One region of the Candidatus Limousia pullorum genome, then DNA from elsewhere that is predicted to be linked to it. Evidence: predicted binding sites of a transcription regulator. Region 1 holds the regulator's gene; the other holds the start of a gene.
What was found. Region 1 encodes NrdR, which represses ribonucleotide reductase genes. Its sites were predicted from a motif close to CACNANATNTNGTG; they were not measured.
Positions count from the first base shown of each region.

Region 2: nrdD (anaerobic ribonucleoside-triphosphate reductase) is a predicted target of NrdR. The motif match lies at 2,420-2,433, and genes of this name have one in related genera.

Region 1 covers NZ_CM171614.1:1,501,015-1,505,192, reverse strand. The annotation lists gene CGICJO_RS06710 (ribonuclease J) at 1-874, opposite strand, end outside; gene rnhA (ribonuclease HI) at 1,286-1,723, shown strand; gene CGICJO_RS06700 (hypothetical protein) at 1,764-1,934, opposite strand; gene nrdR (transcriptional regulator NrdR) at 2,044-2,499, opposite strand; gene CGICJO_RS06690 (DEAD/DEAH box helicase family protein) at 2,639-4,178, opposite strand, start outside.
Region 2 covers NZ_CM171614.1:1,263,279-1,267,456, reverse strand. The annotation lists gene CGICJO_RS05525 (HlyC/CorC family transporter) at 1-96, opposite strand, end outside; gene CGICJO_RS05520 (DUF896 domain-containing protein) at 146-364, opposite strand; gene ectB (diaminobutyrate--2-oxoglutarate transaminase) at 661-1,932, shown strand; gene nrdD (anaerobic ribonucleoside-triphosphate reductase) at 2,112-2,405, opposite strand; T-box leader at 2,635-2,876, shown strand; gene asnS (asparagine--tRNA ligase) at 2,950-4,178, shown strand, end outside.

The sequences.
Region 1 (4,178 bases):
TGTTCTTTTCGGCACGTCTGAAAAGACCGTCAAAGCTGTCGGAAACCTTTGCCTCAGAGGGAGTAAAGCCGGGTCTTTCTGCGTTGGTGCTTTCAGCCATCAAAGCCAAAACACCCTCGTCGCCCAGTCTTGAAAACTTAGGAAGATCAATCATCTTTCCTGATGCCGGTGTGAAGTCGATTTTAAAGTCGCCGGTATGAACAATTGTACCTGCCGGAGAATGAATTGCAATTCCCACCGCATCCGGTATTGAATGATTTACATGGATAAACTCAATATTAAAGCATCCCAGTTCAATGTTGCTGCTTTCTTTGATAACATTAAGTCCTGTGGAATGATTTATACCATGCTCTTTAAGTTTGTTTTCCACAAGACCGATTGTCAAAGCAGTTCCGTAAATCGGAACATTGAGTTTCTTCAAAAGGAAAGGAATACCTCCTATGTGGTCTTCATGACCGTGTGTGAGAACCAAACCTCTGATTTTATCAAAATTCTGTTCAAGGTAAGTAAAATCAGGGATAACAAGGTCTACACCAAGCATATCACCGTCAGGGAAAGCCATTCCGCAGTCCAAAATAATAATATCGTTGTTACATTCAAAAACAGTGATATTCTTTCCTATCTCATTAAGACCGCCCAAAAAGGAGATTTTAATAACCGGAGCATCCTTCTTTATCTGCTTAAAAGAGCTCTTTTTATTTTTATATCTTTTCTCAGGTTCATTTTGAGAAATATACTCAAGCCCCATATCCCCAGGTTTTTTCATAACGCCGTCACGGTTTCCGCCCTTTACATATCCGGCGTTTCTGGTGTTTTTCTTTCCTGTCATACGGGGTGCGCTCTTTTTGTTATATTTACTTTTTTCTTTAATCACTTATTTTTACCTCCGTAAATAAATAAATTATTCTCGTTCTGATTCTATATAATAATGCACCGTTAACCATTTAATTTCCCGAACAATTTCTCAACGGTGCTTTAATGCGTAACAAATAAAAGGTCAAACCAAACCCTTTTTATCAGCCCAAAAGAACAATTTACAAAATAATTATCTCAAAAACTTAAAACTCTAATGTTCATTTAGGCATAGATTCCGAGCATATAAATCATTACCTATATATTAACCTTTTATTTCTTTTATGTCAAGTCCCATAGGAATTACATTAAACCGCCTTAAAATACCCTTGTTTTTGTTGACGTGACAGATATTAACGGATATAATTATATGTAAATAAAGTCAAATCCGGCGATTCGGATACTAAATATAAGTGATAAATAAGGAGATAATATGAAAGCTGTTGAAATTTTCACAGACGGAGCTTGTAAAGGAAACCCGGGGCCCGGAGGCTGGGGCGCAATTCTCAGATACAAAGATAAAGAGAAAGAAATAAGCGGAGGAGAAGCCAACACAACCAACAACAGAATGGAAATCACCGCCGTTTTAACTGCCCTTAAAATGCTCAAGGAGCCCTGCGAGGTAACACTTTACAGCGATTCTCAGTATGTTTGCAACGCACTGAAGCTGGGATGGGCTAAAAAATGGAAGGAAAACAACTGGATGCGCAACAAAAAAGACCCTGCTCTCAATCCGGATCTTTGGGATGAACTTCTCAAGGAATACGACAAGCACAAAGTAACCATCGTCTGGGTAAAAGGTCATGCAGGCCATCCGGAAAATGAGCGATGCGACCGACTTGCCGTAGCTCAGGCTGAAAAGTACAGTTAAAATAATTTTATATGTACGGAGTGCATTAAGCACTCCTTTTTTAATTTTTTACTTCCTTATCCTTCATATAGTTTTTGTCCTTTATTCCACACTCTCTGGCTACAACAGAAGCGATATTTCTGTAATTCTCCATTTGTTTCCTTGAGGGGGCAAGCTTATCCATAACACTTTTTCTCTCGTCATCGATATACATATTGTTGTTCATTTTCAACTGCAAACACTCCTTTCAAAATATCTGAAAATATTATTGTCGGGAACAAATACAGTTATGCAAAAGAAAAAGGCGTGAACATAAAATTCACGCCTTAAAATATTTTATATTACTTTTCAGACATAAGCTTGTTAAGCTCTTCAAGGAAAGTATTTATATCCTTAAACTGTCTGTATACAGAAGCGAAACGCACATAGGAAACCTCGTCAACCTTTTTAAGCTCTTCCATTGCAAGCTCACCGATAAACTGAGAAGTAACCTCTCTGTCAAGAGAATTTTGCAGTTTCATCTCAATATCGTCTACCATTTTTTCTATCTGCTCGATTGAAACCTTTCTTTTCTCGCAGGCTCTGAGTATTCCGGACAAAAGCTTATTTCTGTCGAAAACCTCACGGGATCTGTCCCTTTTTACAACAATTATAGGAACTGTTTCAATCACTTCATGTGTTGTAAATCGCTTGCCGCAGCCGAGACACTCCCTGCGTCTTCTTATACGTTCACCGTCATCGGCAGGTCTGGAATCTATAACTTTACTTTCCTCATAACCACAGTATGGACATTTCATTTACAACACCTCTTTGTCTAAAATAACATCATCATCATGTAATATATTATATCAAAATATTCAATTTATTTCAATAGTTTAAAAGGCTATTTTGACACAAAAAGACCGTTTTCCCCTATAAAATCATCATATTTTAATATTATCTCCAATTAGACTTAACCATTTTTTTCTTTCCTGACAGAGCGTCATTTATGTTCAAAAAGGAATATCTGCGACAATTAAGCAGTTCCTTTCTTCCCTGCTCTGTTCTCGTGTATATAAGATAATATTTACCCATAATTTTTTCAATATTTCTTCCCAAAAGCTCAGCGGTTTCCTTATTTCCTGCAAGAATACCTGGACATGAATAGCTTTTACTGTAGCTCTTTCGTCCGCCCAAGCCCTTTTTCACAAACACATATCTGGGATTATCAATAGAAGAAAACATTTCTCCTATAGCCTGAGAAAAAATCTGTTTTTCTCTTACAGATGCATTTTCCAAAGTACAGTAAATAAATGTGTTAGATGTATCAGAAGCAACTGTCACATATCCGCCCTTTTGAATTTTTCCGGTTTCAGTAAGAGTTTTTAAAACACAGTTTGCTAAAGATTTCATAGCCTTTTTAGGCGAAATCATTCTGACAAATTTCAACACTCCGACTATACAAACAGGAATGGCCACCAAAGATAAAATTACAACTATCATTATCCATATAGGCTCCGAGAAAAACAACAAGCTGCTGCCTATACGACAAAACAGCAAATAAAACATTATAAACAAAAATTCACCGATGAAGTTTCTATACACAAAACCTCTTGGGAACTTTTCTTTCTCTATTTGATTAACATCAACAACTGTGGTATATTTGCCGTTACCCATGGCGTCAAACCAGCTTTTTGCTGTTCTATCTCGCTGAGAAGCCAAATAGAGCATTTTAATATTTATATTCTTTATTCCCTCTGCATCATACGGCGGTTTAATAATATCAAGCCTTGATATTCCGCTTTCAATAACATTTACACTGTATGCAGGTGCCATAAAACATTCAAATCTCTTTTTTACCGTTTCATAGTCTGCGCCAAATATTTCATCCGGTTTGCCCTCGACTATTTTATTCACAAGCTGAGACTTTTTATCGCTGACACTTTCCGGCAAAACCGTCACAAGATGCCATATATTTGAAACCTTATTAGGGTTATTCCTATCTACTCTAATAGCTCTTCCCCTCATCTGATTAGAAAGCATAAAACTGCCGACAAAGCTTGCTAGAATCAGAGAATTTATACACGGAGAGTCCCAACCCTCACCCAATAAAGATTTTGTACCAATGAGAATATTTATAAAGCCTTTTTCAAACATTTCCGTTAAAAGAGCGACACGTTCTTTTGAAGTTCCCTCAATTTCAACCTTCAAAAATCCTGTTTCGTTAATTTCCGAAGCCGATACCTCGACATTATCCCTTCGAGCAATCTCTTTCAAAGCCTCAAAAATCTCACAGGGTATCACCACAAGGGAACCGGTTAAAATACACATCTTTATTTCCCCGGAAATACTGCGTCGTAAAGTTTCAAATATAGGAACCGTTCCCATTGTATGAAAAGGAGTGTCATTGCCCACTGAATCCAAAAGCTCCTTTTTGATATAGTCTGTCAAAATCAACATTCTTAAACCTTTATTCAGGTTATTCCATTCACTTTTT
Region 2 (4,178 bases), 240 kb from region 1:
ATTTACTGTAGAAAAAGCTGTTTCTGTACCCGAAAAAAATGCGGAAAACAATATACAAATGAATATAACAATACCCATTATTGCGTTTTCGTTCAAAAAAATCACCTCAAATTATCTTTCTATAAATAATATTCTGCCCCATCAATTATAAATCTTTTTTTCTGTTAAACTCCTTAAAAGGAATAACCTTGCCGTCGGGAGTTTTTACACTTACCGAATCAAGCTGCTTGTCGAAATTCTCACGAAAGTTTTTGAGATAAACCGCATAGAGAGCCTTTTGCTCATCCTGCTCTTCTTTTGTAAGCCCCTGTTCTCTTTTCTTTTTTGCAAGTTCGTTAATTCTCTTGAGTAAATCGTCCTGCATATAATTTTCTCCTGCTCCTAAAATAAGATATTTATACAGCGCACATGCTTTTTTATCAATATTGTTTATGTTTTTAAGTATGCAAATGATGTCATACCCTCTAAGCACTGTATGAATGTATTCTACCACAAATCATTTGAAATTGATAGATATTATGCATAATTTTTTAAACTTTCCAGCCTTAATATTTTATTAAGGAATAGTCCTGTTTTTGTTGACTTCATTAACAGGTAATTGTATAATGGCAAATGAATGAAAACTTGTATATGTATAGTTATCAGAAAGGAAGTATCGGTTTGAATACTTTAGCATTTGAAAAATACGAGTCCGAAGTCCGTTCATACTGCAGACATTTCCCTACTGTTTTCACTAAATCAAAGGGAGCTTTCTTCTTCGATGAGGACGGAAATAAATATATAGACTTTTTCTGCGGAGCAGGTGCTGTAAACTACGGCCACAACAACGATTATATAAAGGAAAAAGTTCTCGACTATATAGCAAACGACGGTATAACTCATTCACTTGATATGTATACCACAGCTAAAAGAGATTTTATAGAATATTTCGAGGAAAATGTTTTGAAGCCAAGAGATTTGGACTACAAAATCATGTTCCCGGGTCCTACAGGCACAAACGCTGTTGAAGCCGCTTTGAAGCTTGCAAGAAAGTACACAAAGCGCAGAACTGTTTGGGCTCTCATGGGCGCATTCCACGGAATGACATTGGGTGCTTTGGCTCTCACCACTGACAAAGCCTCAAGAAGAGGCGCAGGCGTTCCCCTTGACTCAAATGTAGTTCACATTCCTGCACCTTATATGTTCCCTGAGCTTGACACAATCAAGTACATGGAAACACTTCTCACCGACGACCATTCAGGCGTTGAAAAACCGGCCGCTTTTGTTATTGAAACAATTCAGGCAGAGGGCGGAATTCAGGTATTCGATGTTGAATGGCTGAAAAGAGTGAGAGAATTCTGCACAAAGCACGAAATTCTCCTTATAGTTGACGATATTCAGGTTGGCTGCGCAAGAAGCGGAACCTTCTTCTCCTTTGAACGTGCCGGAATTAAGCCTGACATCTTTACACTTTCAAAATCAATCGGCGGCTACGGCTTCCCTCTTGCTTTGACTTTGTTCAAGCCTGAGCTTGACGTATTCTCACCGGGCGAGCACAATGGAACATTCAGAGGAAATCAGATTGCCTTTATCACTGCAAAAGCAGGTCTTGAATACATGCTGAGCCATAACATCGAAGCAGAAACAAGAAGAAAAGGCGAAATCGAAAAAGAATTTATTGAAAAAGAAATTCTTCCTCTTGACAGCAGAATTAAAATGCGTGGCATAGGACTTATATGGGGAATTGATTTCTCCGAAATTCCTGTAAAGGGCTTTGCCGATAAGGTTCAGGATTACGCTTTTGCCCATAAGCTCATAATCGAGGGCGCAGGCAGAAAGAACGCTGTTTTGAAAACAATGCCTCCTCTTATTATCGAGGACGAAACACTTCTTGAGGGTCTCGGCATTTTAAGAGACGCAATCAAAGAGGTTCTCAAAGAAGAAAACAAATAATAAATACATCTGTTTTCTTAAATATACCATAAAAAATTAACGCCCCGAGTTTTCGAGGCGTTGTTTTTATTAAGGAAGTTTTAATGAAAGCGTTATTAAAGAAAAAAAGCCTTGATTTTTATCAAGACTTTTGCCGGATATCTATTATGTTAAGGATAGTGTTTAACTAAGGAAAAATTTTAAGCGATTTCTTCCATTGAGCAGGAGCAGCCCAAGCTGTGCTTTACACGGTCGTTTACTTCTGCTTTCTTTGCATTGTTGAAACGGTCAACAGTTCCTACAAGATAGCCTGTAATTCTTCTGATTCTCTCAAAAGGAACAGGGTCATACTCATATCTCATATCAACAAACTCGCCGTCAACTTTAAGTTCTACAGATTTTATATATTTATCAGGATGATTTGCTTTAAGCTGTTCAACGTATACATTTATCTCTTCCTGGGAAAGATTTCCGCCTACTACATTTATATTCATAAGTTAACCTCCATTACTAAATATTGTGTTTCTCTTTGAGTGCACACATATTTTAGCACCATATATAGTAAAAGTCAATAGTGATTACTGATTTTCAAAAAATATTTTTTTATCCTTAAAAATCACATCAAATACTTGACATAAGTTTTTATAAAGCATATAATGATTAAGTAATCTGCGCTTTGTAAAGTCATTTTGCAGAGCTGATAATAAAAATTTAACAAAAGCCTTAAATGCTATGATGAAGAGAAGTAGCAAAAGAATTCGCTTACAGTGAGTACGGGACAGTGTGAACCGTACAGCAGAGCTTTCGTGAATAACACTTCGGAGCAGCTATCTGAACAGGAATATCCCCAAGTAGGTGATGCCGTTGACTGTGCGTTAAACAGGATGCTTTTTTATGAAGCTTAGAGTGACCGGTTTTCCGGTAATATAGGTGGTACCACGGGTTTACAGCTGCTCGTCCTATTTTTAGGGCGAACAGCTTTTTTTATTAAAATCTATTAACCTTTAAAATAAAACAAGCAATACAAGGAGAAAACTTATGAAACACATCGACATTAAAGACATTCAGACAAAAGCTGAATATGTAGACACAGACGTCACAGTATGCGGCTGGGTAAGAACTTCCAGAGATTCAAAAAACATGGCTTTTCTCGAGATGAACGACGGAACAAGCCTTAAACATCTTCAAATCGTAATCGACAAGTCAGCCCTTGACAATTACGACTTTGCTTTAAAGCTTGGAACTGCTTTAAAGGTAACAGGTACAGTAGTTCCTGCAAGACAGGGCAGTGTTGAGATAAACGCTAAGGAAATCACACTTTTGGGCGACTGTCCGGCAGATTATCCTTTGCAGAAAAAACGCCACACCCTTGAATTTTTGAGAACTATGCCTCACCTCAGAGTAAGAACCAACACATTTAACGCTGTTTTGAGAGTGCGTTCTGTTATGGCTGCTTCAATCCACAAGTATTTTCAGGACAGAAACTATGTATATATCAACACACCTCTTCTCACAGGAAGCGACTGCGAGGGCGCAGGTGAAGTATTCAAGGTAACTACAATCGGTTATTCCGACCAGTACAAATCAGAAGAGGAATACTACAGCAACGACTTTTTCGGCAAGAAAGCAGGTCTGAGCGTTTCAGGTCAGCTTGAGGGCGAGGTTGCCGCAATGGCAATGGGCAAAATCTACACATTCGGTCCAAGCTTCAGAGCTGAAAACAGCAACACACCAAGACACGTTGCAGAGTTCTGGCACATTGAGCCTGAAGTTGCTTTTGCAGAGCTTGACGACATAATCGAAATTGCCGAGGACATGATAAAATATATAGTAAGAGACGTTATGGAAAAATGCCCTCAGGAGCTTGCTTTCTTCAACCAGCATTTTGAAAAGGGTCTTATCGACAAGCTTCAGCACCTTTTGGACAGCGAGTTTGAAATTCTCGATTACACAAAGGCTATCGAAATCCTCAAGGACGCAAAGAAAGAGTTTGTATACCCTGTTGAGTGGGGCTGCGACCTCCAGACAGAGCATGAAAGATACATCACAGAGGAAGTATTCAACAAGCCTGTATTTATCACAAACTATCCTAAGGACATCAAGTCTTTCTATATGAAGCAAAATCCGGACGGAAAGACAGTTGCCGCAACAGACCTTCTTGTTCCCGGCGTAGGCGAAATCATCGGATGCAGTGAAAGAGAAGCTGACTATGACAAGCTGGTTGAGGCAATGAAAACAAGAAACATGAACATGGATGAATATGCAGA